One region of the Phytohabitans houttuyneae genome, then DNA from elsewhere that is predicted to be linked to it. Evidence: riboswitches for the same ligand, from Rfam matches in the RefSeq annotation. Region 1 holds a riboswitch; the other holds the start of a gene.

The links. A riboswitch is a leader RNA that binds a small molecule or an ion and turns the genes downstream of it on or off. The one in region 1 is predicted to bind thiamine pyrophosphate.
Region 2: linked by a shared signal. The riboswitch ahead of Phou_RS54090 (ECF transporter S component) and the one ahead of thiE (thiamine phosphate synthase) in region 1 are both predicted to bind thiamine pyrophosphate.

The regions. Positions count from the first base shown of each region.
Region 1 is NZ_BLPF01000001.1:3,408,948-3,423,462, forward strand. It holds gene Phou_RS15090 (LLM class F420-dependent oxidoreductase) at 1-365, shown strand, start outside; gene Phou_RS15095 (ABC transporter ATP-binding protein) at 461-1,282, shown strand; gene Phou_RS15100 (hypothetical protein) at 1,381-3,027, shown strand; gene Phou_RS15105 (methyltransferase) at 3,170-4,186, opposite strand; gene thiC (phosphomethylpyrimidine synthase ThiC) at 4,251-5,834, opposite strand; partial or broken gene thiD (bifunctional hydroxymethylpyrimidine kinase/phosphomethylpyrimidine kinase) at 5,851-6,641, opposite strand; gene Phou_RS15120 (thiamine phosphate synthase) at 6,638-7,255, opposite strand; gene Phou_RS15125 (thiazole synthase) at 7,252-8,028, opposite strand; gene thiS (sulfur carrier protein ThiS) at 8,029-8,229, opposite strand; partial or broken gene thiO (glycine oxidase ThiO) at 8,226-9,250, opposite strand; gene thiE (thiamine phosphate synthase) at 9,247-9,870, opposite strand; TPP riboswitch at 9,879-9,965, opposite strand; gene Phou_RS15145 (copper resistance CopC/CopD family protein) at 10,037-11,764, opposite strand; partial or broken gene Phou_RS15150 (ABC-F family ATP-binding cassette domain-containing protein) at 11,797-13,394, opposite strand; gene Phou_RS15155 (class I SAM-dependent methyltransferase) at 13,438-14,043, opposite strand; gene Phou_RS15160 (hypothetical protein) at 14,152-14,515, shown strand, end outside.
Region 2 is NZ_BLPF01000004.1:647,214-661,728, forward strand. It holds partial or broken gene Phou_RS54085 (DUF4097 family beta strand repeat-containing protein) at 1-419, opposite strand, end outside; partial or broken gene recO (DNA repair protein RecO) at 509-1,253, shown strand; gene Phou_RS45590 (isoprenyl transferase) at 1,288-2,061, shown strand; gene Phou_RS45595 (hypothetical protein) at 2,054-2,971, opposite strand; gene Phou_RS45600 (hypothetical protein) at 3,111-3,428, opposite strand; gene Phou_RS45605 (peroxidase family protein) at 3,974-5,380, opposite strand; gene Phou_RS45610 (HAD family hydrolase) at 5,672-6,370, opposite strand; gene Phou_RS45615 (hypothetical protein) at 6,375-6,749, opposite strand; gene Phou_RS45620 (PHP domain-containing protein) at 6,893-8,587, opposite strand; gene Phou_RS45625 (energy-coupling factor transporter transmembrane component T family protein) at 8,704-9,453, opposite strand; gene Phou_RS45630 (ABC transporter ATP-binding protein) at 9,450-10,823, opposite strand; gene Phou_RS54090 (ECF transporter S component) at 10,823-11,395, opposite strand; TPP riboswitch at 11,449-11,560, opposite strand; gene Phou_RS45635 (permease) at 11,713-12,669, shown strand; gene Phou_RS45640 (TIGR03943 family putative permease subunit) at 12,666-13,394, shown strand; gene Phou_RS45645 (sugar isomerase domain-containing protein) at 13,387-14,139, shown strand; gene Phou_RS45650 (DUF6328 family protein) at 14,193-14,515, shown strand, end outside.

The DNA.
Region 1 (14,515 bases):
AGTTCAACATGCCGTTCAAGACCGTCGCCGAGTCGAAGGGCGCGTTCGACCGGGTGCAGGCGGTCTGCGACAAGGTCGGGCGGGCCGCCTCCGGCAAGGCGCCGCTCGTGATGTCGGCCGGCATCGTGGTCGCCATCGGGCGCACGGACGCGGAGGCACAGCGGCGCGCGGCACCCCTGCACGCGCCCAGCGCCCTGCCGCCGGAGGACCCGGTGGTCGGCTCGCCGGCGCAGCTCGTCGACCGGATCGGCGAGTTCGCGGCGATCGGCGTGACCCGGGTGCACCTGCGGTTCATCGAGATCACCGACGTCGACCACCTCGAGTTGGTGGCTTCCGAGGTGCTTCCGCAGGTTGTCGCCCTGTGATCACAGAGCGCGAAAATGACCATGGCGGCATGGGCCGCGCTCGGCCTTCCCGATAGCCTGGCACCGGCGAGACCGCGCCGGGTAGGGAGCAGACGATGATTCGACTGGCCGGAGTTTCCCAGACGTTCCAGGCGCGATCGGGCGCTGTGGAGGCACTGCGAAACATCAACCTGACTGTCGCCGAGGGCGAGTTCATCGCCATCATCGGCCGCTCCGGCTGCGGAAAGTCCACTTTGCTCCGGCTGATCGCCGGCCTCATCGCGCCGAGCGCGGGCGAGGTCGCCGTCGCGGGGTCCCGGGTCAACAAGCCGCGCAAGGACATCGCGATGATGTTCCAGCGGCCGGCGCTGCTGCCCTGGCGCTCGGTCCTCGACAACGTGCTGCTCCCCGTGGAGATGTTCGGCTGGAAGCGGTCCGAGCACCGCCGGCGGGCCGAGGAGCTGCTCGACATGGTGGGCCTTGCCGGGTTCCACAAGAAGCAGCCGCACGAGCTCTCCGGCGGCATGCAGCAGCGGGTCGCGCTGTGCCGGGCACTGATCCAGCGTCCCAAGGTGATGCTGATGGACGAGCCCTTCTCCGCACTCGACGCGCTCACCCGCGAGGAGCTCTCGACCGAGCTGCAGCGCGTGCACATGGACCTGGGCGCCACGACCGTCTTCGTCACCCATTCGATTGACGAGGCGGTGCTACTGGCCGACCGCGTGGTCGTGCTCAGCCCGCGCCCCGGGCGGCTGCGGCGCATCGTCGACGTCAATATCCCGCGCCCCCGCTCGCTGGGACACAACGCGTACCTGGAGGAGGTGGCCCGCTGCAGCGCCGAGCTGCACGAGCTGCTGCTCACCCCCGACGGACCGCCCGCCGTGCCGGAGCACCACCCGGTGCCGCCGCAGTCCCAGCGCTCGCGCCAGCGGGTCTGATCGACTTTCTTAAGGGACTTTCAGCGGCTCCTGGGAAGTGCGTCAAGCCACGACCGGTCGGGTAGCGGCTGGGGTCAGGGAGCCGTAACGTGCCTGACATGGCCATCCGTACGTGGAGCAGGGTGCTCCTCGCCGCGCTGGGCGTAGCCATGCTCGCCGCGGCCAGCCAGCTCGGTGTGGCCTTCGGCCTCGGCGTCGTGCGGCTCAGCCGCACCTTCCCGGTCGACCAGGAAAACCAGTGGACCGCGCAGATGGCCTGGGTCGCCTGGTTCGCGATGGTGGCGGCGGTGGCCGGGGCGGTCGCGGCCGACCGGATGGCCCGCCGTCATGGTTACGAGGGCGGCATCGGCTCCCGGACCGCGTATTCGTTCTGCGCCGGCATCGGCGCGGCGGTCCTCGTGCCGCTCTGCATGCAGCCCGCGCGCTTCGCCATCGTCCGCTCCACCGACCCGGTGCTGGTCATCGGCCTGTCCGCCGCGCTGGGCGCGGTGGCTGGCGTGTTCGTCGCGCTGGCGGCGCTGAGCCACCGGCCCCTTTTGTGGAACGTCGGTGCCATCACGGGTGCCGCGTGGCTGCTCGCGCTCATCTCGGTGATCCCGTCGCTCGGCCCGGACGACCCGCTGCCCAACCTGCGGCTCGGCGTGCTCGACCTGGCCTCGTTCAGCACCGGCGCCGCACAGAGCTCGGCCGTCGTGACGATGCCCCTGCTGGCGCTGGTCATCGGGGCCGCGACGGCCGGCATCGGCAGGTGGCTCGGGCGCCCGCCGGTCACGATCGCCGCGTCCGGCATCATCGGGCCGGCGACGCTCTCCCTGGCCTACCTGGTGGCCGGCCCCGGCACGGACACCGACAAGTTCCAGGCCGCGCCCTACTGGGGTGCTCTCGTCGCGGTCGGCGCCGGCACGCTGGGCTCGGTCCTCGCGACGGTCGCCCGCCGCCCCAACTTCGGCCCGGCCACGCCCGACGAGGAGCCCGCACCCGCCGCGCCGCAGGAGCAGCCCTTGACCGGGCAGCCGCCCCGCGAGCAGGGCATCGAGCCGGTCTTCCGCGACCCGCCGGCCGGCGAGTGGAGCGTTCCCCTCCCCCGGCACGGCACCGAGCCGTCGCCCGCTCCGCCCACGCCGGCCCTCAGCTCCGCTTCGGCCGCCGACGAGACCACCGCCTCGCTGCCCACAGTGGAGCCGCCGGCCAGCCGCGGGGGCTCGTTCTTCTCGGCGCCCGAGCCCGCCCCCGCCCGCGACTCAGGCGGCGCCGGCCGCGGGCGACCCGGCGGTGGCCTGTTCGACGAGCCGACGGCCGACCTCGCGCCGCCGCCCTCGCCGCCCCAGGCACCCCCACCTCCCGGTCGCAAGTCCCGCCGCTCCGCCAGCCCCGTGACCCGGGTGCCGCCGAGGCCGCGACCGCGTTCTCCGCCGGCCGCCGCGCCGCGGAGTACTCGACGGGTGAGCTGCCCATCTACTCGGACGCTGAAGAAACCCGCGGCCGGCGCGCAGCCGCCGACCCGCCGGTCGACGACGAGCCGACCGGTCGCCGGTCCCGCAGGCGCGCCAAGGAGGAGGCACCGCCCGCCGCCGCGGAAGAGCCCGCCCGGCAGCGCCGCGGCCTGTTCGGTCGCCGCCGGGCCGCTCCGGAGCCGGAGCCCACCGAGCCCACCGGCAAGCTCGACGTGCCCACGCAGCGCGGTGGCCAGCCCCGCCCGGAGGCGCCGCTCAAGCCGCGCGACGAGGAGTACGTGGACTGGGTGAGCGGCCTTTCCACCCGCGAGACCGACCCGCGCGACTCGTCCCGCTGACGCAAAGCGGTGCCGCCCCGCGCGACTCGTCCCGGTCACGCAAAAGCGGGGCCGCCCCAACCGCGGCCCCGCAGAGTGATGCGCCTACCCGAGCCTCACGGCTTGCGCGCCACGACCACGCCGTTGGCCCCCGGCGCGTCGAAGTGGACCACGTGCGCGTCCACGAAGCCGGCGTCGGTCAGCCAGTCCGCGTACTCGGTCTCCGAGTAGTTGCGCCCGCCCACGGTCTCGACCAGCATGTTCATCCCCATCAGGGCGGCCGACGCGGGTCCGGTGCGGTCGGCGTTGAGCAGCAGCTCCGACACCACCACCGCGCCGCCCGCGGGCAGGGCGGCGTAGCACTTGGCGAGCAGCGCGCGGTTTGTCGGCTCGTCCCAGTCGTGCAGGATCATGCTCAGCAGCATCACGTCGTACCCGGCCGGGAGCGCCTCGTCGTGCAGGAAGTTGCCCGCCACCGTGTCGATCCGGTCGGCGAGCCCCGCCGCCGACGCCTTCTCGGCGGCGATCGGCACCACGTGCGGCAGGTCGAACACGGTGGCCCGCAGCGACGGGTATCGCCGGCACAGCTCGATCGGGTACGCGCCGGAGCCGCCGCCCACGTCCAGCAGTCGCGAGTGCGTGCCGAAGTCGTACGCCTCGCCGAGCGCGCGGGCGGTGAAGATTGACGTCGAGTACATCGCCTCCCAGAAGAGCGCGAGCAGCTGCGGGTCCTCGGTCTCGAACATCGACTCCTGCGTGTCCGGGTCCCAGGTGAGCGGGCGGTCCGTGCGCAGCGCGTCGCCGACCCGGTGCCAGGCCAGGTAGGTGCGCCGGTCGCAGTAGCGCACCTGGCCGCCGAAGTAGTACTGCTTGCCGGCGACAAGGAACTCCTCGGCGAGCGCCGAGTTGCGGTACCCGTCGCCGTCGCGCTCCAGCAGGCCGAGCGAGGCGCAGGCGGCGAAGAGCAGGTCGGCGGGGCGTTCGGCGAGGCCCAGCTCGGCAGCGGCCTTCTCGACGGTGATGCTCTTGCCGCCGGCGAGCTTGGTGAACAAGTCAAGCTCGACGGCGGCAGCAAACGTCTTGAAGCTCCAGAAACCGGACACCAGGCGCATGAGGGGTGTTGGCGTCAGCATCCGGACATGCTACAAAGTTCAACTAACGCTGGTCACTATCTATGACCGTAAACATTAGGAAAAATCATGCGAGAGGCAGATAAACCTTCCCGCCTGCCTCGACGAACTCCTCTGATTTGTCCTTCATGCCCTTCTCCGCGTACGCCTTGAGCTCCTGCGTGATCTTCATCGAGCAGAACTTGGGGCCGCACATCGAGCAGAAGTGCGCGGTCTTGGCGGGCTGAGCCGGGAGCGTCTGGTCGTGGTACGCCCGCGCGGTCTCCGGATCGAGCGCCAGGTTGAACTGGTCCTCCCAGCGAAACTCGAAGCGCGCCTTGGAGAGCGCGTCGTCCCACGCCTGCGCGCCCGGGTGTCCCTTCGCAAGGTCGGCGGCGTGCGCAGCGATCTTGTACGCGATCACGCCCGCCTTCACGTCGTCACGGTCCGGCAGGCCCAGGTGCTCCTTCGGCGTGACGTAGCAGAGCATGGCCGTGCCGTACATGCCGATCATCGCGGCGCCGATCGCCGAGGTGATGTGGTCGTACGCCGGCGCGATGTCCGTGGTCAGCGGCCCGAGCGTGTAGAACGGCGCCTCGTGGCACACCTCCTGCTGGAGGTCCACGTTTTCCTTGATCTTGTGCATCGGCACGTGGCCGGGGCCCTCGATCATGACCTGTACGCCGTGCTCCCACGCCACCGTGGTCAGCTCGCCCAGCGTCCGCAACTCGCTGAACTGCGCCTCGTCGTTGGCATCCGCGATCGAGCCGGGCCGCAGCCCGTCGCCGAGCGAAAACGTGACGTCGTACCGCGCGAGGATCTCGCACAGCTCCGGAAAGTTTGTGTAAAGGAAGTTTTCCTCGTGGTGCGCGAGGCACCACGCCGCCATGATCGAGCCGCCGCGGGAGACGATGCCGGTGACCCGCTCGACGGCCAGCGGCACGTAGCGCATGAGCACACCCGCGTGCACCGTCATGTAGTCGACGCCCTGCTCGCACTGCTCGACGACGGTGTCCCGGAAGACCTCCCAGGAGAGCTTGACCGGGTCACCGCCGACCTTCTCCAGCGCCTGGTAGATCGGAACGGTGCCGATCGGAACGGCGGAGTTGCGGATGATCGCCTCGCGGGTCTCGTGGATCCGCTTACCGGTGGACAGGTCCATCACGGTGTCCGCGCCCCACCGGGTGGCCCACGTGAGCTTCTCCACCTCTTCCGCGATCGAGGAGGTGACCGCTGACGTGCCGATGTTGGCGTTGACCTTCACCAGGAAACGCCGCCCAATGATCATCGGCTCGGACTCGGGGTGGTTGACGTTCGCCGGCAGCACCGCGCGACCGGCCGCGATCTCCTCGCGCACGACGGACGGATCGACACCCTCACGGATAGCAACAAACTCCATTTCGGGCGTGACGACGCCGGCACGCGCATACGCGAGCTGAGTGGGTCGCGAGCCGGCCAGCGGCGTGCCAGCACCCCGCACCGGAGCGACGTCGCCACGTGCCGCGATCCACGGCCCGCGCAGCGGCGGCAGCCCCACCTCGGGATCCGAGCCTGGGCCGGACGTGTCGTACAGCCTCACCGGCGGCTCGCCACCGGTCAGGTCCACCTCGGCGAACGGTACCTGAATGTCCGGTTGGGACCCCTCGACGTACACCTTGCGACGCGCTGACATCGTGCCTCCAAAAGGGCTAGATCGCTTTCCAATCGAGGTGATCGAGCGGTCCCGTGCCGCCGCCCAGCTTCCATTCGCGGGCGCCCGCGAGGGCCCGCGCGACGTACTGCTTCGCGAACGCGAGCGCGTCCAGCACCGAGTCGCCCAGCGCCAGCCGGGCCGCGATCGCCGCGGAGAACGTGCAGCCCGTGCCGTGCGTGTTGCGGGTGGCGATGCGCGGGTAGCGCAGGAAGCGGGTGCCCGCGTCCGTCCACACCGCGTCGACGGCCTCGTCGCCGGCCACCATGTCGCCGCCGGTCACCACCACGAACTTCGGCCCGCCCGCCGCCAGTTGCCCGGCCGCGCCCGCCATGTCGGCCGGCGTGGCCACCGGCCAGCCGACAAGCGCCGACGCCTCCTCCCGGTTGGGGGTGGCGACAAGCGCGTACGGCAGCAGGCGCTCGATAGCGCCGACCACCCCAGCCGCCGCCCGCTCGACGAGGCGAGCACCGGATCGATGACGAGGTTGGGGAGCAGCCCCGCGCGGGCCTTGGCCAGCACGGCAGCGCCGACCTCGGCCGTGGCGAGCATGCCGGTCTTGGTCGCGGCCGGTGGCAGGTCGTCCAGGAGCGAGTTGAGCTGGGTGCTCACGACGTTGCCCGGCATCGGGAACACGTCCTGCACACCCCGGGTGTTCTGTGCCGTCGCGGCGGTGATGACCGACGTGCCGTACACCCGCAGCGCCGCGAAGACCTTGAGGTCGGCCTGGATGCCGGCGCCCCCGCCCGAGTCGGAGCCGGCGATGGTGAGCGCGATCGGAGGTGTCATGACCACACCCCATCCTGGCCAGCGGGCGTTTTGACGGACAGCGTCGCACCGTGAAGGTCACGAACCACCGCAACGGGGTCGTCCGCCCGCATCACCGCGCCCATCACGGCCACCCCGGCGGCACCCGCGGCGAAGCAGTCGGCCGCGTTGTCCGGTGTGACGCCGCCGAGCGCGAGCACCGGAACAGGCGAGCGGTCGGCAAGTCGCGCGAGGCCGTCGAGCCCGAGCGGCGGACCGTACCCCGGCTTGGAGGGCGTGGGAAAGACCGGCGAGACGATCGCGTAGTGCTCGCGCGTCAGCCGGGACAGCTCCGCCTCGTCGTGGCACGAGCGGCCGACCAGCGAGAGGTCCGGAGGCGGGTACGGCCCGGCCGACGCGAGGTGCACCGCCTCCCCACCCAGCGGGTCCGCACCCGCCACGATCAACCGCCCACCCACATCCGCGAGCACCGCGCGCAGGGCCGCCGCCAGCGACGCACGCTCATCGGGGTCCATGTCCTTCTCCCGGAGTACGACCCATCGGGCCCCGCCCTCGACGGAAGCCGCGACGGTCTCCACGAGCGGCCGGCGCGACATCCGCCGGTCGGTGAGGATCACGATCCCCGCCGGGATCACAGCGCCGGCCTACCCTCGTCCGGTGTGGACGCGAGTGCGTGAAAGCGCCGCGGTATCCGTCCAGCCCGCGCCGCGAGCCGCCCCGCCTCGATCGCGTGGCGGATCGCCGCGGCCATGCGCACCGGATCGGCGGCCCGGGTGATCGCGCTGGCCACCATCACCGCGTCGCAGCCGAGCTCCATCGCGAGCGCGGCGTCCGAGGCGGTGCCGATGCCCGCGTCGAGGATCACCGGCAGGTCCACCGACTGGCGGATCAGCTGGATGTGGTGCGGGTTGGAGATGCCCAGCCCGGAGCCGATCGGCGAGCCGGCCGGCATCACGCCCGCACAGCCGGCGTCGACGAGCCGGCGGGCGAGGATGGGGTCGTCGGTCGTGTACGGCAACACCTGGAACCCGTCCGCCACAAGCTCCTCGGCGGCGCGCAGCAGCTCCACGCCGTCCGGCAGCAGGGTGCGCTCGTCGCCGATCACTTCGAGCTTGACCCACGGCGTCTCGAACGCCTCGCGCGCCAGGTGCGCGACCTTCACCGCCTCCCGGGCCGTGAAACAGCCGGCCGTGTTCGGCAGCACCTGCACGCCGCAGCGGTCCAGCATGTCGAGCAGCCCGCCGTTCATGGTGGCGGCGGCGTCGACCCGCCGCAGCGAGATGGTGACGAGCTCGCTGCCGCTCTCCTTGACCGCACGCTCCAGAATGTCCAAGTTGGACGCGCCACCGGTGCCGAGGATCAGCCGTGAACGCAGCTCCACGCCCGCGATCCGCAAACTCCCGCTCACCTAGCCCCCTTGCGCCGCGGTCAGGACCTCCACCTGGTCGCCCTCGCGCAGTGGCGCGCCCGGCCACCCGGCGCGGGGCACGACCTCGCCGTTGACCGCGACCGCGACCCCGCGCACCACCGGCGTCACGACCCGCACGAGGTCCGCGACGGTCGCCCCGTCGGGCACGGCCTGCGGGTTGCCGTTTACGACCACCTTCATGCGAACCTCCCGGGCGCGTACGGTCCCAACATCGGATCCGGCTCCCCGTCTCCACCAGGTCGGCGACGAGGTCGGCGGTGAGCGGCGTGAGCACGATGCCGTGGCGGTAGTGGCCGGTCGCCACGATCACGCCGTCGCCGTGCGTGCCGATCAGCGGCGCGTTGTCGGGCGTGCCGGGGCGGTGGCCGGCGATGGCCTCGGCCAGCTCGTACTCGTAGATCTCCGGCACCAGGTCACCGGCGGCGCGCAGCAGCTCCGCCACCCCACCGGCCGTGACCTGCGCGTCAGCGCGTTCCTCCACAGTCGCGCCCACCACGACCTCACCGTCCAGCCGAGGTACGAGGTATATGTGCCGGCCGTCCGCGTACCCGCGAATGACGTGAGAGAAGCCCGGCGGCTGCTGGCCGGGCGCGCGGAGGCGGATGATCTGGCCCTTGACCGGGCGGACCGGAAGCCCGGTCAGCGCGGCCGACCCGGTCCCGGCGGCGATGACGGTGACCCGCGCGGGCCCGGGCTCGCGGACGATGGTCGCGCCGGCGGCGGCCGCGGCCCTGCGCAATGCCGGCACGAGCCGCCGCGGGTCGACCTGGTGGTCGTCCGGCGCGTGCGCACCACCCCGCACCCGCGGCGACAGCAGCGGCTCGCGGTCGCGCAGCTGCGTGGGCCGCAGCGCCGTGATCGGCAGGCCGAGACCCGTCTGGTACGCGCGCAGCCGCTCCGCCTCGGCAAGGTCGTCGCCGGTCAGCGCGACGACCAGCGTGCCCTCGGTGCGGTAGCCGACCTCCTCGGCGCCCAGCTCGGCGGCGAAGGCGGGCCACCGCCGCGCCGACTCGACGAGGAAGGCGGTGAGGGCGGCCTCGCCGAAGTACGCCTCGGCGACCGGCCCGAGCATGCCGGCGGACGCGTGCCACGCGCCGCGCCGCCCGTCGTCGACCACCTCGACCGCCATGCCGCGGGTGGCGCACCGCCAGGCGATCGCCAGCCCGATGGGGCCCGCGCCGACGACGGTGACGTCCTTCATCGGAGGGCGTCCCAGAGTGCCTTCGTGGCCTCGACCGGATCCGGTGCCTGGGACAGCGCGCCGATCACCGCCACCCCGTGGGCGCCGGCCGCCCGCAGCTCGGGTATCCGCTCGGCCGTCACGCCCGCGATAGCGATCACCGGCACGCCCACCGCGCGCGCCACGGCCGCAACCCCCTCGACCCCGATCGGCGTTGGAAGGCCGTCTTTGGTCCTTGTCGCGTACGCCGGCCCGACGCCCAGGTAGCTTGCCCCGGCATCCACCGCCGCCCTGGCGGTCGCCGGCTCGCGCGCCGTCGCGCCGAGGATCGCGTACGGCCCGAGCACCCGCCGCGCCGCGTCGACCGGCAGGTCGAGCGCGCCGACGTGGCCGCCGTCGGCACCGACCGCCAGCGCGACGTGGAGGCGGTCGTTGACCAGGCAGATCGCGCGCGCTTCGGCACAGAGCGCCCTTACCCGCGCGGCAAGCTCGTACGCCTCGCGGTCGGTCGCGTCGTCCTCGACGCGCACCTGCACGGCGAGATGCTCGCCGGCCACGCCGAGCGCAGCCTCGACGACGGCCAGCGGCTCGCGGCCGGGTCGGGTGTCGGTGATGAGGTGAAGCCGAGGAAACGGCCGCATGCAGCTCTCCTCCCTGCGCCGGCATTACCCGGATCAGGTTCGACGGTCGAGGGCTGCATGCCCCCCTCTCAGCCCGGTGCACCGGGCTCCCGTGGGTCACTCCTTCGGCGAGGGTACGACGCCGTTAACGCCGCCGTAAAGGGGACGCCACGTGAGACGCGCGTTACTACGCTCCGGCGGGCACGTCCACCGTGGTCTTCACCGTTGCCTGGTTGAGGTCGTCCAGGCGGATGGTCAAAGTGAGCTCCCACTCCCCGGGGTACGGGAAGGTGATCGCGCCGATGCCCTGGTTGCCGCGGATCGACACCACCTCGTTGGGGATCGGCGGGATGCCCTTATCCGGCAGCGCGGCAGTGACCCGCCACTCGGCCACCTCGACCGGCTTGCCCGCCGGCGTGTAGACGAACGCGTGCAGCGTGTTGTTTTCCCCGATCTGCACCGGGAAGATCTCGAACTGCACCGAGAAGAGCGAGCTGTTCAGCGTCGTCGAGTAGCCGACGGCATCGGCGGCCGCCTGTGCCTCGATGTCCGCCGAGCGCCCCGGGGTGGTCTGCACGAGCACCGAGCTGGCCGCGAGCACGATCGCGGCGAGGCCCAGCTCCGCGGCGACGAGGCGCCCGAGGCGGTCCGGCAAGCGGCGCATCACCAGGCGCCGGGAGAAGAACGCGACCGCGAGCACCGCGCCCAGCAGGCCGGCCTTGGCCAGGATCAGCAGGCCGTACCGCGTGTCGAAGAGCGCGCTCACCCCGCCGATCTCGATGACCGCCTGCACAACGCCGCCCAGCACCAGCCAGCACACGGCGACCGCGGCCCACCGCGACCAGACCGGCAGCACGACGCCGAGCGCGCGGCGGTCGGCCCAGCCCTTGCGGAGCACGAAGCCGACCAGCACCACCAGGCCGCCCAGCCAGACCGCCATGCTGGCCAGGTGCACGGTGTCCGCGACCGCCGACACGGGCGGCATCGGCGAGGCGGCCGCGTGACCGGACAGCGGCCAGGTGAGCAGCCCGACCCCGCCGAGCAGCAGCAACGGCACGGGCGAGGCGCGGTGGCCGGGGCGCGGCACCGGTCGCTCGGCGGGCGGCTGGTCGAGCACCGGCGGTCCACCGGCACCGACGAGGACCCGCTCCCGCACCGCAACGGGATGGGCAGCGCGCAGCGGCGAGCGCACGCGCAGCAGCACCACTACCGCGGCCAGCACCACGAGCCGCACCGCCGACCAGAGGCCGAACGAGCTCAGCGCCACCTCACGCAGCTCGGTCGCCGACACGTCCAGCGGGCCGGCGCCCGACGTGTACGGCGCCTGTAGCCAGAACGACGCCACCGTGCTCGCGGCGATCAGGCCCAACCCGACCCGCACCAGCCGCGTCGGGCCGCGGGTCGGCGTGCGGCGCGGCCACAGCACGGTGAGGAAGAGCAGCGGGCCGACGACGAGCGTGAGCCCGACGTACCCGGCGTACCTGGCGACCGGCATCAGGACGCCCACCGTCGGGTCGTCCTCCAGCGCGGACGGTGCGGTCTGCGACGGCGCGCCGACCGAAAACATGAAGCCGCCCGAGAGCGGGTGCCCGTCGGCCGAGATGATGCGGTAGCTGACCAGGTACGTCCCGAGGGGGTGGTCGGCGGGCCGCACGTCCAGCGACAGCGTGCCACCGGACGCGACCGGGTCACCGGTGTTGATGCGCTTGCCGTCCGGGGCGATCACCTGCGTCTTGCCCGGGATCACGCGCACCGGCTCGTTGAAGGTGAGCGACACCTTCGTCGGCGACGAGCCGATCACCGAGCCCTGCTCGGGCGTGGTCGAGACGAGCGCGGCGTGCGCGCTCGCTGGGGCGGCGGGCACCAGAAAGGCCAGGCACAGCCCAGCCACCAGGGCCCCCACCCACCGTCTCATGCAAGGTTGTTCGGATTTCGCCAGCGGATGGTTCAATCCCAGACCGGCTCGGGCGCCTCCACCACCTCACCGTCGCCGCCGAAGACCACGAACCGGTCGAACGAGCGCGTGAACCACCGGTCGTGCGTCACCGCCACCACCGTGCCGGAAAACGCCGCGAGCCCCTCCTCGAGCGCCTCCGCCGAGGCCAGGTCGAGGTTGTCGGTGGGCTCGTCGAGCAGCAGCAGCGTCGCACCCGACAGCTCCAGCAGGAGCACCAGAAAGCGCGCCTGCTGCCCGCCGGAGAGCGTGCCGAACCGCTGGTCACCCTGCCCCGCCAGGTCGTACCGGTTGAGCGCTTTCATCGCCGCGTGCCGGTCCATCCCGTCACGGTGCTCGTCGCCGCGCCACAGGGTCTCGACCAGCGTCTTGTCGAGCAGCTCGGGGTGGTCGTGCGTCTGGGAGAAGTGGCCGGGACGCACGCGGGCACCGAGCCGGGCACTGCCGGCGTGGGCCACCGCGGACGGCGTGTCCAGGAGCCGCAGGAAGTGCGACTTGCCGGTGCCGTTGGCGCCGAGCACGGCAACCCGGTCGCCGTACCAGATCTCCAGGTCGAACGGGTACGTCAGCCCGTCGATCTCCAGCTGCTCGCACATCACCGCCCGCTTGCCGGTGCGCCCGCCGGTCAGCCGGATGCGGATGTCCTGGTCGCGCGGGGGCAGCTCGGGCGGCCCCGCCTCCTCAAACTTGCGCAGCCGGGTCTGTGCCGCCTGGTAGCGCGGCGCCATCGCGGAGTTGTAGGCGGCCTTCTGCTTGTACATGAGCATCAGCTCGCGCAGCTTCTGGTGCTCCTCGTCCCAGCGGCGCCGCCGCTCCTCCAGCTTGTCGTGCCGCGCGACGCGCGCCTCGTGCCAGGAGGCGAAGCCGCCCGGGTGCACCCACGCGCTGCCCCCTCGACGGCGACGACCCGGTCGGCGGTGTTGGCGAGCAGCTCGCGGTCGTGCGACACGTACAGCACGGACTTGGTCGACTCGCGCAGCCGCTCCTCCAGCCACCGCTTGCCGGGCACGTCGAGAAAGTTGTCCGGCTCGTCGAGCAGCAGCACCTCGTCGGTGCCACGCAGCAGCAGCTCCAGGGCGAAGCGCTTCTGCTGGCCGCCGGAGAGCGTGCGCACCGGGCGCTCGCGCACCTCGTCCCACGGCTTGCCGAGCACCAGCGTGGCCACGGTGTCGAAGAGCACCTCGGCGTCGTACCCGCCCGCCTCGCCCCAGGCGGCCAGCGCGTTCGCGTACGCGATCTGCTTGCGGTCGGACGGGTCCTCGTGGACCGCTGCCTCGGCGGCGGCGAGCCGCTCACCCGCGGCGCGCAGCGGCGGCGGGGCGAGCGAGAGGGCCAGCTCGCGCAGCGGAGTGTCGTCGCCGATCATGCCGATGAACTGCCGCATCACGCCGAGCCCGCCAGCACGCGCGACCGCGCCGCTCACGACGGGCAGGTCGCCGGCCACCATCCGCAGGAGCGTGGTCTTGCCGGCGCCGTTGGGACCGACGAGCGCGACCTTCGCACCCTCGCCGACCCGAAACGAGACGTCGTTGAACAGCTCCCGGCCGTCCGGGAGCACATACCCCACGCCGGCGACGTCCACGTAACCCACGCCGAAATCTTCCCTGATCGGCAGGTCAGCGGTCACCCGACTTTCAGGCGCCGCCGACCTTCAAGACCCGGTACCCCTTCTGGCTGGCGTGCCGCTCGACCCGGTGGCCCTGCTCCTCAAGCCATCGCTGGAGCGAGTCGCCGCCGAGGTGCCGGGCGACCACGAGCCAGCCGACACCGCCCGGCGCCAGCCGGGGCAGCCACCGGTCGAGCATCGCGTGCAGCTCCGCCTTGCCGATCCGGATCGGCGGGTTGGACCAGATCTCCGCGAACCGCACGCCGTCCGCCACATCCTCGGGCGCGACCACCCGCACGTTGCCCGCGCCGAGCCGGGCGGCGTTTTCGGCGGCGAGGGTGCGGGCCCGCTCGTTCACATCCACCGCGTACACCGTGGCGCGCGGCGCGGACGTCGCGAGCACGCAGGCGATAGGGCCGTAGCCGCACCCCAGGTCGAGGAAGGGACCGGCGGCACCGGCCGCGGGCAGCGGGGCCTTCCGCAGGAGTACCGCCGTGCCGGGGTCGAGGCGCTCGGCGGAGAAGACGCCGCCGGCGGTGACCAGCGCGTACTCCCGGCCGCCGGCGGTGAACTCCACGTCGCGGCGGTGCTCGCCGACGCTCGGCTGGGCGGTGAAGTAGTGCTCTCCGGTCACGCCGAGCATTCTCACACGTGGGTTTGCACGGCCTGGAAGTTCCCTCTTCCGGGGATGTGTCCCACTATTGCCATATCTGGTGAAACGTGATCTATTAGCGTGTCCGGCATGGTTCACGGGCGTTGGTTCGGGTTCGACGGGCGGCACGCGCACACCGGTCCTCGCCACGCCCGCCCCAGCTCCATCTCGGAGCTGCTGGCCCGGCCGCAGAAGCGCACATGGCAGGCGTTCACGACCGGGCTCGGCATCTTCACGATGCTGGCGGTGTGCGGGCTGAGCTCGTTCTTCATCGTGGCGGACGAGCGGCAAGGGCGGGACGCGCAGGCGTCAGGGGCGGCACCGCCGGTCACCGTGCTTCGCGACATCAGCTCCCGCGAGGCCGATCCGGCGCCGCTCACCGCGGCCGAGGTGTTTGCGGTCGGCGAGGTGGTGGTCGACCCGGCGCGGCCGGCCTACCGGGTGCTCAAGACGC
Region 2 (14,515 bases), on a different contig from region 1:
GCCTCGGTGATGCCGACGCTGCCCGAGCCGGTCCGCAGGTCCACGGTGGACACACCGCTCAGGGAGAGGTCGCCCGAGCCGAGCTCGCCGCTGATGGCGACCCCCTTAGGGGCCACGATCTCGTAGTCGATGGTGCAGAAGCGGCCGCACTCGGTGTCGAGCTGGAGCGTCGTCCCGTTGACCTGGTACGACGTGGCCGGCTCGTCACCCCTATACCGCACGACGCGCCGGATGTCGACCTGCTGCGCGTCGCTCGTGCTGATCGTGACGTCGCCGGCGCCAGGCTTGATGACGATCTCCTTGACCGCCACCTTCTCGGTGTTGCTGTAGTCCAGGCGGGTCTGTGCGACGTCGTCGCAGCCAACCAGGCCGGCCACGGCGACGACGCCGAGCACCGCGAGCAGCTTTCGTGGATCCATGATGAGCACGCTACGGGTGGGCGACCCCGGGACACATCCGGAGCGGTCACCGAGAGGACCCTGAGCACCTGGTAGGGGAGAATGGGCCGATGCCCGGATACCGCCGCCCGCTGTACCGCGACGATGCGGTGGTGCTGCGCGTGCAGAAACTGGGCGAATCGGACCGGATCATCACGCTGCTGACCCGCCGGCACGGCCGGGTGCGCGCGGTGGCCCGGGGGGTGCGGCGGACCACGTCGCGCTTCGGTGCCCGGCTGGAGCCGTTTGGTCACATCGACCTCCAGCTCGCCGAGGGCCGTCGCTGCACACGGTGAGCCAGGTGGAGGGCATCGAGCTGTACGGCAAGCGGTTCCTCGACGACTACCCTCGGTACACCACGGCGAGTGCCGTCGTCGAAACCGCCGAGCGGCTCACGCCCGTGGAGCAGGAGCCGTCGCTGCGGCTCTTCCTGCTCACGCTCGGCGCCCTGCGCGCGCTGGCCGAGGGTGCGCACGCGAGCACGCTTGTCCTCGACGCCTACCTGCTGCGGAGCATGGGCGTCGCCGGGTGGGCGCCCGCACTGGCCGAGTGCGCGGTGTGCGGCACGCCGGGGCGGCACGGCGCGTTCTCGGTGCCCGCCGGGGTTGTGTCTGCCCGGACTGCCGGCCGCCTGGGGCGGCGCATCCGGCGCCGGCCACGATCGACCTGATGTCCGCCCTCACGTCGGGTGACTGGCGGGTGGCCGACGGCGCGGAGACGGCCAGCCGCCGCGAGTGCAGCGGGCTGGTGGCGGCGCATTTGCAGTGGCACCTTGAGCGCGCGCTACGCTCGCTGCCGCTGGTCGATAGGGGATAAAGCCGTGGTTCGAACACTTCGCCGCCGGCAGCCGATGGCGCCGACGCCGCATCCGTCCGGTGCGCGCCCGCCCGCGCTGCCCAAGGAGAGCCTGCCGCGTCACATCGCGATCGTGATGGACGGCAACGGGCGGTGGGCCAAGGAGCGCGGCCTGGCCCGGACAAAGGGGCACGAACAGGGCGAGTATTCCCTCTTCGACACGATCGAGGGCGCGATCGAGCTGGGCATCCCGTACCTGTCGGCGTACGCGTTCTCGACCGAAAACTGGCGCCGCTCGCCGGAAGAGATCCGGTTCCTGATGGGCTTCAACCGCGACGTGATCCGCCGCCGCCGCGACCAGCTCGTCGACCTCGGCGTGCGGGTGGTGTGGTCGGGGCGGACCGGCCGGCTGTGGAAGAGCGTGATCTCCGAGCTCGTCACCGCCGAGGAGATGTCCCGCGGCAACTCGACGCTGACACTCCAGTTCTGTGTCAACTACGGCGGCCAGGCCGAGATCGCCGACGCCGCCGCCGCGATCGCGCGTGACGTCGCCGCGGGCAAGCTCTCACCCGACAAGGTGAACGAGAAGCTGATCGCGCGGTACCTCTACCACCCCGAGGTGCCCGAGGTCGACCTCTTCCTGCGCCCCTCGGGTGAGCAGCGCACGTCAAACTTCCTGCTGTGGCAGTCGGCGTACGCGGAGATGGTCTTCCTGGACACGCTCTGGCCCGACTTCGACCGGCGCCACCTGTGGTACGCCTGCGAGCTCTACGCCCAGCGCGACCGCCGCTTCGGCGGCGCCCTGCCCAACCCGGTGGCGCCTACCTGAGCCGGCCCGCGGCGTTGAGCACCGCGAGCGCGTCCGCCGTGATCCACTCATTGGCGCGGCGGGCGTCGGTGCCACCCCAGTCGAGCGGATCGCCGGCCTTGGTGGCGAACGCCTTCTCCGCCGGCCAGCCACCGTCCGGCAGGCGCTTGGACTCCAGCAGGTCGAGGGCGTCAGCGCACCGGGGGTCGCCGATCGTGCCCGCCTCGACCATCCCGACCAGGCCGCCGAGCACGTCATAGTGCCAGTACAGCGGGTGGTGCAGCCGCGCGAAGTCGGGGTGGATCAGCGCGCCGGTCGAACGCCGCCACGCGAGCCGGCGCGCCAGGAACACCTCGGCGGCCCGGCTGGCGGCGGCCGCGTCGTGGCTCACCAGCCCGCGCATCGGCAGCAGCGTCTCCATGAACGACGAGCTTTGCGCGGTGGGGTTGCGGTCACAGTTCCAGCCGCCGTCCGGCCACTGCCACTTGACCAGCCGCTCGGTGAGCGTGCGCGCGTCGCCGTCGTCGAGGATGCCGAGCGCGGTGAGGTAGCGCAGGGCGTTGCCCTGTTGGGAGGCGCATCGGCGGTACCGCCCCTGGATGAGCGGCACGTCGACGTCTCGCAGCCAGCGGCGCAGGACCTGGTCGCGCAAGGGGTGCAGCGCCTCGTCGCCGGGTGGGTAGCCGAGGTCGGCGAGGGAGGCGAGCACCCAGTGGGCGCCGCGCCATTTGGCGTACACCTGCTTGGGGTTGGTGATCCGGCCGTCCGCGTCGCGGGCCGCGAGGAGGCGGCGGACCCGGGGTGACTGGCGGATCTCCTCGCGCAGCCGCCGTGCGGCCTTGCCGTCCGTGGGCTCGCCAAGCACTCGCGTGCGGACCTTCCACCTGATGGAGGGCTCATCGGACCGCAGGAGGGCGTCGACGGTGCTCACGGTCGTCTATCGTCCTCCTCCGGACGCGCGTGCGAGAAGAGGACCGGGGCGACCGGGCGGGCCGCCGGCCTCTCGGTCGGTGGCGGCGGAGGTGGTGGGGGCGGCGCCGGGGGAGGCGCGGCGGGCTGATGTTCGCCGGTCAGGACCAGCAGCTGGTACGCCCGCTCCACCGGAATCCGCTCCGTGCTGATCGCGATCCGCAGCGGCACGGGAGCGGCGCCCGGAAACGCGTCGACGGGCAGGTCAAGCACCCGCGGCTGGACCCCCGCTCGGCCAGGTAGGCGGCCGCCGCCGGCGGCAGGTCCTGCCAGGCCCGCACGGTCTCGACGGTGAAGCCGTGCGTGATCCACTCCTCGGCCCGCTCGGCCACCCGGTCCGCCACGTGCCCAGGCACGACGTCGCGGCCGCCGAGATCGTCGCTGAGCAACGCGCGGGCCATCGGGGAGAGCTCCGTCACCGGCACCCACCGGTCACGTGCCCCACGGCGACGAGCCGGCAGGTCGCGGCGGTCGGGGTTGGGCATAACCCCATCCAAACATGATCGACACTCAGGACCTGCGAGTGGGTACCGCGTGGCGGGCGTTCGCCACATCCTGGGCGCGCGGGTCGGGCCCGGACGCCATTGTTTCACGTCAATCCAAGAGGGCCGCAGGGCGGGATTTCGGCACACCCCCGGGGGTGTGGATCTGGATGAGAGCTGCCGCGACGCCCGTCGTGGTCCGGACCGTTGCTCCCGCGGCCTCACCCTCCGCGGTCGGGCAGCTCACCCAAAAGAGCCTGTAGTGGTCCGGACCGTCGTTCAGGTCCGCGGCTCGGTGGGGGCGCGGAGGCTACAGCGCCGGGCGCGACGGAGGGTGTGGCTGGAGGCCGTGCGTGAGGCCGCGAGAGCAACGGTCCGGCGCGAGACTGTCCACTGCGGAGGGTGGGGTGCGATCGAGGGATGACGCAGGCGGGTGCGCCCGGCCCCACGCCGAGCGCACCCGCGCCTAAGGAGATGGCTAGTTACTGTCCGCGGCTCGCCGGGTCCACGCGGGCCCAGCGGAGAAGGTCGGTCATCCGGAAGTTTCCGGGGGTGACGGACGGCAGGGTGGGCCTCCATGTGGGTTGGGTGCGCACCCAACTGTTGGGGTCGAGCTGGAGCAGGCCGATGAACACCTCGGCCACGAGGCGGCCGCCGCACGGGCCCAGGGTCACGCCGTTGGTCATGCGCTCGGCTTCGGCCAGCACGTAGTACCAGAGCGGGGTGTGGTTTTCGAGGGCCACACCGTAGCCGGCAAGCTCCTGGAGCAGGAGCTGCGGGTAGCCCATGCGCTGGGCGATCAGCTGGCCCGCCGGCACGCCCCACGTCATCGTGCGCAGGAGGTTGCGGGTGGGCAGCGAGGTCGGCGGGTCGCCGCTCGCGATGGCGCCCAGCGGCAGGTTGAACAGCGGAGTGGAGATGCGGGTGTCGATGCGCTTGTTGGGCCGCACGTGCTGCGTCTGGTCGCCGCCGAAGTCGAAGAACGTCTGCCAGCCCACGAAGCGGCGCCGGGCCCGCCTCCCGCCACGCAGGTCGACGGGGTCGGCCTGACCCTCACCGGCCGGGTCGAAGATGAAGCCGAAGAACGGCGTGCCGTCCGCGTTGCCAGCGAGGTTGAGGCGGTACGACGGGCGGATCATGCTGTGGCCGAAGCGGTACGCGATCTGGAACTCCACCGGGATGAAGGCCGGCGAGGGGTCCGGCCGGTACCAGCGGCGGCCGCCGCTGAGCACGGTGTTGACCATGGACTGACCGCAGATGTTCGGCAGGAACTCCCTGAGGATGATCCAGTGGTAGTGCCAGGTGAGCAGGCGCCTGGCCTGCGCAAACTGCTGGTCCGCCGGCACGCCCTGGCTGCGCAGCTGGTCGACGATCCGGTTGTGGGCGAGGATGAACGCGCTCTGGAAGCCGGAGATCATCGTGTTCTCGTCGTTGCGGGGGTCACCGATGATCGCCGTGCCGTTCGACTGGCGCGGCACATCCTCGAAGAGGCCGCCGTTTTCGATGCGCAGCTTGACGCGGTCGGGCTCGTAGAGGGTGGGGCTCGCGACAGGACCGCCGCCGTACACAGTGTCCAGGTCGAAGGAGGGCGTGCGGCTGTTCGGCGACGACTCCGGCGTGGTCGGGATGCCCAGCGGCGACGTCGTGTCGAACGTCATGTCGTGGTCGAGGAACTGGCCGAAGAACGTCACACCCGCCGTCATGTGGATTGTCGTGCCGTCCTGGCTGTCGCGGTTGTTGGGGCTGAGCTCGGGGTTGGTGATCAAGCGGATCGGGCCCTCCTGCAGAGGGTCCTTGGCGTCCATGAGGCCGCCCATGCGCCCGATGTCCATGAGCGCCGCCCGCCGCCGGTCGTCAGCGGGGATGAAGGGACCGAGGTCGGGGAACATGCGCCCGAAGCGGTCGGGTGGGGTCGCCGCGTAGGCCGCGTGTGAGCCGGTAAACGGAGAGGGTGCCGCGCCAATCGCTACTGCACCGGCCGCCGCTCCGCCGACGCGCGTAATGAAACCTCGCCGGCTGACGGAGGGTGTGGAGTCGGACCGGGGTCTACGTCGCGAAGGCATGCGCTGCCGCCTTTCGGAGCATTTGTGGGGAACGAGCCGAATTGGCTAACTTGGATTCCTTCTAGAGTTTGGAACCGCTCCCACACACAGCGCAGGACCCCAAGGGGGTTTTAGCGATCAGTCCGCGAGGAGATCGACGACTGCCTCGACGTCGCTGAGGTCGTCGAGGACCACGTGCGCTCCGGCCGCCGCGAGCGCCTCTGCGGAGGTGCCGCCGGTGGCGACGGCCACGGCGGTGACGCCGTTGGCAAGCGCGGCGGTCACGTCGTACACCGTGTCGCCGACCACGATCACGTCGGACGGCGCGAACGCGTGACCGTACTTCGCTGCGGCCCGCTCGAGCGACCGCCGCACCAGCGTCGCCCGCACCACGTCGTCGGTGCCGTACCCGCCGATCTCGAAGTCCACGAACGCGGCGAGGTCGAACGCGGCAAGCTTGTCGACCGCCACCGGCCGGATGTTGCCGGTCACCAGCGTCTGCACGACCTGCGGTCGGGTGCCGAGCGCGGCCAGGACCTCGCGGGCGCCGGGCAGCACCCGCCCCTGGTGGGCGAGCAGCTCCCGGCGGGCGGCGAACTCGGCCGCGAACACGGTGAAGAACGCGTCCAGGTGCGGCTCGCAGTCGTCGATGCCGTGCATCGCAAACGTCTCGACCGCGATGTCCCAGTCGGTGCGGCCGGCCGGGTGCGCCATCTCCCGCCACACCACGCCGGTGACGGCGGTGAAGGCGGGGGCGTACGCCAGCCGGGCGACGCCACCGGCGGCCAGCAGAGTGTGATCGACATCCCACATGACGAGGCGGGTGGCACGAGACATGGCGTCAGTGTGCGCCACCGCAGCACGGCGTGGGGTTGGGAAACTCGAACGGCGCCAGCCGACCGCCCGGTGCCGGCGTGGCGACCAGCGTCAGCTCGCCCTCCATCCACTCTGGACGGACGAAGTCGCGGGTGACGATCTCCGTCGCGGGGTCGGCCACCGCCCCGCCGAGCACCTTCACGCGCGAGATCGCACTGCGCGCGAGCAGGTCGCCGACCGTGACCGTGCCGGTGAGCGCCTCGACGCCCGCGAAGAGGAACGCCCGGCCGCCGCGCCGCGCGGCGTGGTCGGCGGCCGCCCGGTCCGCGGACGCGCGCAGGTCGTCGGGCACGTCCGGCAGGTCGGCCCAGGCACCGTCCGGCAGCGCGAGGCTCACCACGACATGGGGGTACGGCGCGCGCGCCAGATGCGTGCACGCCTCGACACCGGCCGGGAGGCCGAGCGTGTGGAGCCAGTGCTCAGCCTCCCGGTTCGCCCCGTGACCGAGGCCTCCCCCTACGTATCGAACGTGTTCGACGTGACTCAACTCGGGAGCACCCAGATGGGGTTGCCGTAGAACCACAGGTCCAGCCACGGGTCGGCGTCACCGATCACGTCCATCGCCGGGCCCGACGGGTCGACAGCCGCACCGAGCAGGCCGGGCGCGCTGCGCTTGCCGTCGGTACCGCGCACCCGGACGTAGAACGGCTGGTCCACGCGGCCGAAGGAGTACGTGAACGAGGCTTTGCCGGTCGCCTTGTTCACCTCGAAGGACTTGACCACCTTCGTGTCCGGTGCGGTGAAGGTGTCGCGGTCGGACACCGCACCCGTCACCGAGCCGGCGATCACGTCGACGCGCGCCAGCACCGGTACGAACTGGGCCCAGTTGGGGCCGTTCGCGAGGTCGATGTCGATGGTCAGCTCGACCTTCGTGCCCCGCCGCACGCGCATGACGCCGCCCAGCGGGGTGCCCGAGCCCGGCCGCCGGTCGCCGGCCACCCGGGCCCGCACGTCCAAGCCGCTGATCAGGCCGCCGTGGTCGACCCACACGCGGCCGGAGCGGATGCCGTCCATGACCGCGCGGTACGCGAACGACGTCGAGCCCACGTGTGTGCGGCTGTACTGGCCGGGCCAGTAGTCGCCGGCCTCGGTGAGCAGCGGGCCGTACACCGGGTCGTTGTAGCGGCCGTTGAGCTCGAAGTTGCCGTCCGGCCCGCGCTGCGACGTGTCGAGGTAGTTGACGTGCGAGTCCGAGTTGGCGCTGATCCACCACGCCTTGCCCTCGGCGAGCAGGCTGTCCCAGAGGCCGCCGACCGTGGCGGTCATCCAGTCGAAGCCGCCCCAGGTGCGGTAGCTCTCCAGCGGGTAGCCGGGGAACGAGGCCGACGAAGGGCTGCCCTCGTAGAAGCCGCGGCCGCCCGCGTTGCCATTGGGCAGGCCGGCCGCCTGGTGGCCGGGCGCGCCCTCGAAGCCCACCGCCACGCTCGGGTCGGCGTCGCGCCACGCCCGGATCTCGTGCGGCGAGTCGACGCCCCGGCGGGCCGGGTGGTTGGCGAGGAAGAGGGCGCCCTCGACGCGGCGGCGCTTTACGGCCTCGCCGAGAAACTTGATGCCGGCCACCGCCAGCGCCTCGTTTTCCGGCGTGGGGCTGCTCGCGCCCTTGACCGAGCCGTCGTACGCGTTTTCGAACTCCTTGAGCACCGCCACCTCGTTCCGCCCGGGGTGGACGAAGACGGTGCCGTGCTCGGCGGCCGGGATGTTCCACTCCAGGCCCTGGAAAACGAGCAGGTTGTCGAGCTCTTCACGGGTCGCGACGATGTCCGGGTTGACCTTCTCGACGCCGATCTTGGCGTGCGTCACGCTGCCGTGGTCGGTGATGACGATCCAGTCCAGGCCGTACGCCCGCGCGTGCCGCGCCTGGTCGAGCACCCGGTACTGGGCGTCCGAGCTGTACTGCGTGTGGATGTGGTGGTCGCCGGCGAGCCACAGGAAGCCGCCCTTGCGGTCGTGGTCTCCGCTCGAACCGTGGTCGTGGTCGTCGCCGTGCGCGTGTGCGACGCCGGGCGTCGCGAGGACGCTCGCCGCCGCGCCGGCACCGAGAAGGCCGGCGCCGCGCAGGAAGCCGCGCCGCGAGACGTCCGCGGGCGAGAGCTCGCTGTCCGGGATGGACAGGTCGAGAGCCTCGGGTACGTCGGCGGGCTGCCCGCCGAGATCGTGATGGTGGTGGCCGTGGCCCATGGGTCCGCTCCTCGTGTTCGCGATGATCCAGCGCTCAATCTGGTCCTCATCGGCGAACGGGAGGTGGCCTCACGGCTGCGCACATGCGAACATGCGCAGCCTGGCATGGTTGGCCTTCAGGTGACGGTGCCGGTCAGCAGCACGGCCGCGGCGAGCAGCAGCGCGCCGGCTATGAGGGCCGCGTCGGCGGCACGGAAGCGCTGCGTACGCGCCTGGCTGCGCGGACCGCCCCGGTCGAATCCGCGCGCGTCCATCGCCACCGCCAGCCGGGTGCCGCGCCGGATCGCGCCGACGAGCAGTCCGAACGCGGTCGAGACGAAAAGGCGCGCCGCGGCGGCAGGGTTGCGGCCGGCGTCCACGCCGCGGGCCCGCCGGGCGAGGCGGAGCAGCTGCCACTCCTGGCCGAGCAGCGGCACGAGGCGGAACGCGGCGAGCGCGCCGATCGCGAACCGGTACGGCGCACGCACGTTCTGCACGAGCGCGTCGGCGAGGTCGGTCGGATCGGTGGAGGCGAAGACGAGCACGCCGGGCAGCGCGATCGCGATGACCCGCAGCGCGAGGCCGAGCGCGCTGCTGAGCACGCTCGTGGTGACCTCGACGGGACCGGCGTGAAAGAGCGTGTCGCCGGTGCGTTCGGCGGCGAAGAGCACCATCGTCAACGCGACGCCGGCCGCGCTGATCAGCAACGGCCACGCGCGGCGGGCGAGCGTGCGGTAGCCGACGCCGAAGAGCGGCACCAGCGCCAGCTCGACCGCGATGGCCACGGCCGGCGGCACCGGGTCGAGCGTCGTGACGAGCGCGACGGTGAAGACGAGCGCGGCGGCGACCTTGGCGACCGGGTTGCGGCGCGCGAGCACACCGCTCATAGCCGCAGCGTCCGGTCGGCGAGGGCGGCGACGAAGTCGGCGTCGTGGGTGACCGTCACGATGGCGCGGCCGGCGTCGCGCAGGCCGGCGAGCAGGTCGACGAGCTCGATCCAGGTGCGCCGGTCCTGGCCGAAGGTGGGCTCGTCCAAGACCAGCAGCGCCGGGGCGGCCGCCAGCGCCGTCGCCACGCTCAGCCGCCGCGCCTCGCCACCGGAGAGGGTGTACGGGTTGGCGCCCGCCAGCCGCTCCAACCGCAGCCGCGCGAGCAGGTCGTCCACTGTGGACTTCACAGCCTCGTCGGGCGAGCCGGTGCGGCGCGGGCCGAGCGCCAGCTCGTCGTACACGGTGGACGTCACGAACTGGTGCTCGGGGTCCTGGAAGACCGAGCCGATGCGGCGGGCCAGCGCGGGCGCCCGCCAGCGGTGCGGGGCAGTGGCCGCGTCGGCGCCGGCGAGTGCGGCGGTGGCGGCGACCCGCCCGCCGTCCGGCTTCAGCAGGCCGCCGAGCAGCAGCGCCAGGGTCGACTTGCCCGTGCCGTTCGGGCCGAGGACGGCCGTGGACTCGCCCTCGCGTACCAAGAAATCGACGGGGGCCAGCCGATCCCGGATGGTGGCCTTTTCGGCGGCGAGCAACCCCTCTCCCGGCGGCGCGCCAGCGCGCCGGGGCGCCACCGGATGACCCGGCACCCAGACCCCCTCGGCGGCCAGGCGATCACCGTGGCCGGCGAAGACCTCGTCCGGCGGGCCGTCGGCCCGGATGCCGCCGCCCGGCTCCAGGACCACCACGCGGTCGACGAGGGGGAGCGCCTCGGCCACCCGGTGCTCCACCAGCACCACGGTCGTGTCGGGGTCGAGCGCGTCGCGGAGCGCGCCGCGGACCAGGTCGGCACCGGCCGGATCGAGGTTGGCGGTGGGCTCGTCGAGCAGCAGCACCTCGGGGCGAAGGGCGAGCGCGCCGGCCAGCGCCAGCCGCTGCTGCTCGCCGCCGGAGAGCGCGGCGGTGGAGCGGTCGCGGCCGTAGGGGAAGCCGACGCGGGCCAGCGCCTCGTCGACCCGGCGCCAGATCTCCTCGCGCGGGACGGCGTGGTTTTCCAGCCCGAACGCCACGTCGTCGCCGGCCCGCGCCATCACGATCTGCGTCTCCGGGTCCTGGAAGACGATGCCGACCCGCCCGTCGACCTCGACCGTGCCCTCCCGCTCGCCGGAGTCAGCCGCGAGCAGGCCGGCGAGCGCGGCGAGCAGGGTGCTCTTGCCGGCGCCGGACGGGCCCAGCAGCAGCACCCGCTCGCCGCGCTCGATACGCAGGTCGAGCCCCCGCACGGCCCACGCCTTGCGCCCCGCGTGCCGCCACCCGAATCCTTTGGCCCGGATCACACCAGCGCGCGTTCGCGGCCCGCGGGGAAGCGGTCGAGTACTCCGGTCTGTGCGAGCGCGCGGGTGAGGAGCCAGCCGCCAACGCCCGCGATGATCGCCGAGCTGAGCACGAGGAGCGCGGCGTACGCCCACTTCCAGGCGGCGCTCGTGTCGGGGTAGTAGTTGATCACGTCGAGCAGCGTGGCCGCGCCGCCGGCAAGCGCCCCACCCACGATCGCGGTCGGCAGTCGCCAGCTCCGGTAGCCGGTCGCGGCGAACGCGAACTCGCCCGCGGCGCCCTGGAACAGCCCGTACAGCAGGGTGACAAGTCCCCACGGCGAGCCGAAGAACGTCGAGACCGTGGCCGCCACGAACTCGGTGAAGATGCCCGCGCCGGGCTTGCGGATCACCAGGGGCCCGAGCACGGCGGGCACCAGCCAGATGCCGTAGATGAGCGCCCGCCCGGGCAGCGGGATGGCACTGGCCGGGCCGTCCCACAGCAGGCCCCAGGCCCAGAAGATGACGCCGAACGCGACACCCAGTACGGCCGCGACAACGACGTCGACGGTACGCCAACGGTTGTTGTTCATATGAAAACCTCCCAGTCCTCGCGAACCAGGAGAAGACGCACGCCGGATGCTGGCGAGCCTGAGAATCGACTCCCTGCGCTGGCATTACCCAGATCAGGTTCGAGGGTCTGCGGCCACCTCGCGGCACCCGCACTCTCAGCGCTTTGCGCTCCCCTGTCGGTTGTTTCCAGTCAACGTAACACCCGATACCCTGAGGCGGCCTGCGTGAGTGAAGGGGATTACCTGCTGTGACCGCCGCAGACCGTGCGACCGCCCAGCGGGCAGTGCCCGAGACTCCACCGCCGCCTCCCGAGGAGCCGCACGAGCCGCGCCGGCGGATCTTCGGTGACCGGATCGGCTCGGTCGAGGTCCTGGCGGTGCTGCTCGTCCTCCTCGTGCTCTTCCGGGGCCCGGTCGCCGACGCCATCTCCAACCCGCGCCTGCAGACCTGGACCACCGTCTTCGTGTCGGTGATGGTGCAGGCGGTGCCGTTCCTCGTCTTCGGCGTCGTGCTCTCCGCGATCATCGCGGTGTACGTGCCCCGCTCCTTCTGGGCCCGCGCGCTGCCCCGCCACCCCGCACTCGCCGTGCCGGTGGCGAGCTGCGCCGGTGTGGTGCTGCCCGGCTGCGAGTGCGGGGCGGTGCCGATCGCCGGCTCGCTGATCCGCCGCGGGGTCACGCCCGCCGCCGCGCTGGCCTTCCTGCTCGCCGCGCCCGCGATCAACCCGATCGTGCTGGCCGCCACGGCGGTGGCGTTTCCGAACAACCCGGAGATGGTGGTCGGCCGCGGCGTGGCGAGCCTCATCGTCGCCATGATCATGGGCTGGCTGTGGCTTCGCCTCGGCAAGGCCGAGTGGATCCGGCTGCCGCACCGGCCCGACATCGAGGGCGCGTCAAAGGGGCGCGCGTTCTGGGCGTCGGTACGCCACGATGTCGTGCACGCGGGCGGCTTCCTCGTGCTGGGTGCCATGGCCGCCGCGACCATCAACGTCGTGGTGCCCGAGCGCTGGCTCCAGACGCTCGCCGACAACCCGGTCCTCTCGGTGCTCGCGCTGGCCGTGCTCGCCGTGCTGCTGTCGATCTGCTCGGAGGCCGACGCGTTCGTGGCCGCGTCGCTGTCCCAGTTCTCTCTCACGTCGCGGCTCGTCTTCCTCGTCGTCGGCCCGATGGTCGACCTGAAGCTCATCTCGATGCAGACCGGCGTCTTCGGCCGCCGCTTCGCGTTCCGCTTCGCTCCGGCGACGTTCGCGATCTGCATCCTCGTCGCGGTCGGAGTGGGGGCGGTAGTGCTATGAACCGGCAGGCGCAAGCGGTCGTGATGCTGCTGCTCGGTGGCGCGATCGTCAGGGCGAGCGTGACCGACATGTACCTGCGTTACGTGAAGGAGTCGCTCCAGCCGTTTCTCATCGCGGCCGGGGTGGTCCTGATCGCCGGCGCGGTGATGACGCTCTTCTACGAGATCCTGCGTCCCAAGCCGCACGCCGACGAGCACAGCCACGACCACGGCGACGGCAAGCCGCACCGCGAGCCGTGGGTGGCGTGGCTGCTGATCCTTCCCGTGCTGGGGCTGCTGCTCGTCGCGCCCCCGGCCCTCGGGTCGTACGCCGCGGGCCAGGCCGGCACCGCCCTCTCCAGCCAGCAGATCTCCGACTACCCGCCGCTCCCGCCCGGCGACCCCGCCAAGATCAGCGTGCTCGACTACGCGTCGCGGGCCGTCTTCGACAAGGGCGTCTCGCTCGGTGACCGCACCGTTCAGCTCACCGGCTTCGTCGCGCAGGGACCCAACGGCGAGCCGATCCTGGCCCGCATCATCCTGAGCTGCTGCGCGGCAGACGGGCGCCCGATCAAGGTGGGCATGTCCGGCAACGCGCCCGCCGGGCTGGCCGACGACACGTGGGTCGAGGTGGTCGGCAAGTACACCGATCGGACCGTCACCGACCCGGTCAACGAGGAGACGATCCCCTACGTCGAGGTCGAGACCTGGACCCAGATCGACCCGCCCAAGCAGCCGTATGAGTGAGCTGAGCGCCGACGCCTATCTGCACGTCGTCACCGAGACGGTCCAGCGCGTCTCGGCGAGCCAGCGCGACGGCGTCGAAAAGGCCGCCGAGATGATCGTCGCGGCGCTGCGCGGCGGCGGTGTGGTGCACGCGTTCGGCAGCGGGCACTCGGAGGCGTTCGCGATGGAGGTCGCGGGGCGGGCCGGCGGGCTCGTGCCCACCAACCGCATCGCGCTGCGTGACCTCGTGCTCTTCGGCGGCGAGCCGCCGAGCGTGCTCGGGCCGATGCTGGAACGCGACCCGTCGGTCGCCCGCCGCCTCTACGAGCTGGCGCCGGTCCAGCCCGCCGACATCTTCGTCTTCGCGTCGAACTCTGGCGTCAACGGCTCCATCGTGGAGTTCGCCACGCTGGTCAAGGAGCGCGGGCACGGCCTGATCGCGGTCACCTCGCTGGCCCACTCGGCGGGCGTCGACTCGCGCCACCCCTCCGGCCGCAAGCTCTCCGACATCGCCGACGTGGTGCTCGACAACGGCGCGCCGTACGGCGACGCCACCCTCCCACTGCCCGGCGGCGGCGCGGTGGGCGCGATCTCGTCGATCACCGCGGCGCTACTGGCCCAGCAGGTGGTGGTGGAGGTGGTGCGCCGGCTGGTCGAGGCGGGCGAGGTGCCGCCGGTGTACCTGTCCGCGAACATCCCCGCCGGCGACGAGCACAACAAGGAGTTGGAGGCCCGCTACGCCGGCCGCATACGCCGCGGCGCCTGAGGTCGTGATCAAAATGGGTTTGATCTTGGGCTTGGCTGGGCACTGTGCGCGGCGTGCCGGAGACCGACAAGGAACGCTATGAGCGCAACTTCGCCGATCTGCTGCAGGAGCTTCGCGTCGCGCAGACCGGTGTGCAGATCCTGTTCGCCTTCCTGATGACGCTGCCGTTCAGCTCGGGCTTTGACAAGGTGAACGCCTTCCAGAAGGACGTGTACATCATCGCCCTGCTCGCCGCGGCCGCCGCCGCGGCCACGCTGATCGCGCCCGTGGCGTACCACCGGGTGCTCTTCCAGCGCGGTCGCAAGGCGGAGCTGGTCCGCTCCGCGCACCGGATGGCCTCGCTCGGGCTCGCGTTCATGCTGGTGGCGATGGTGAG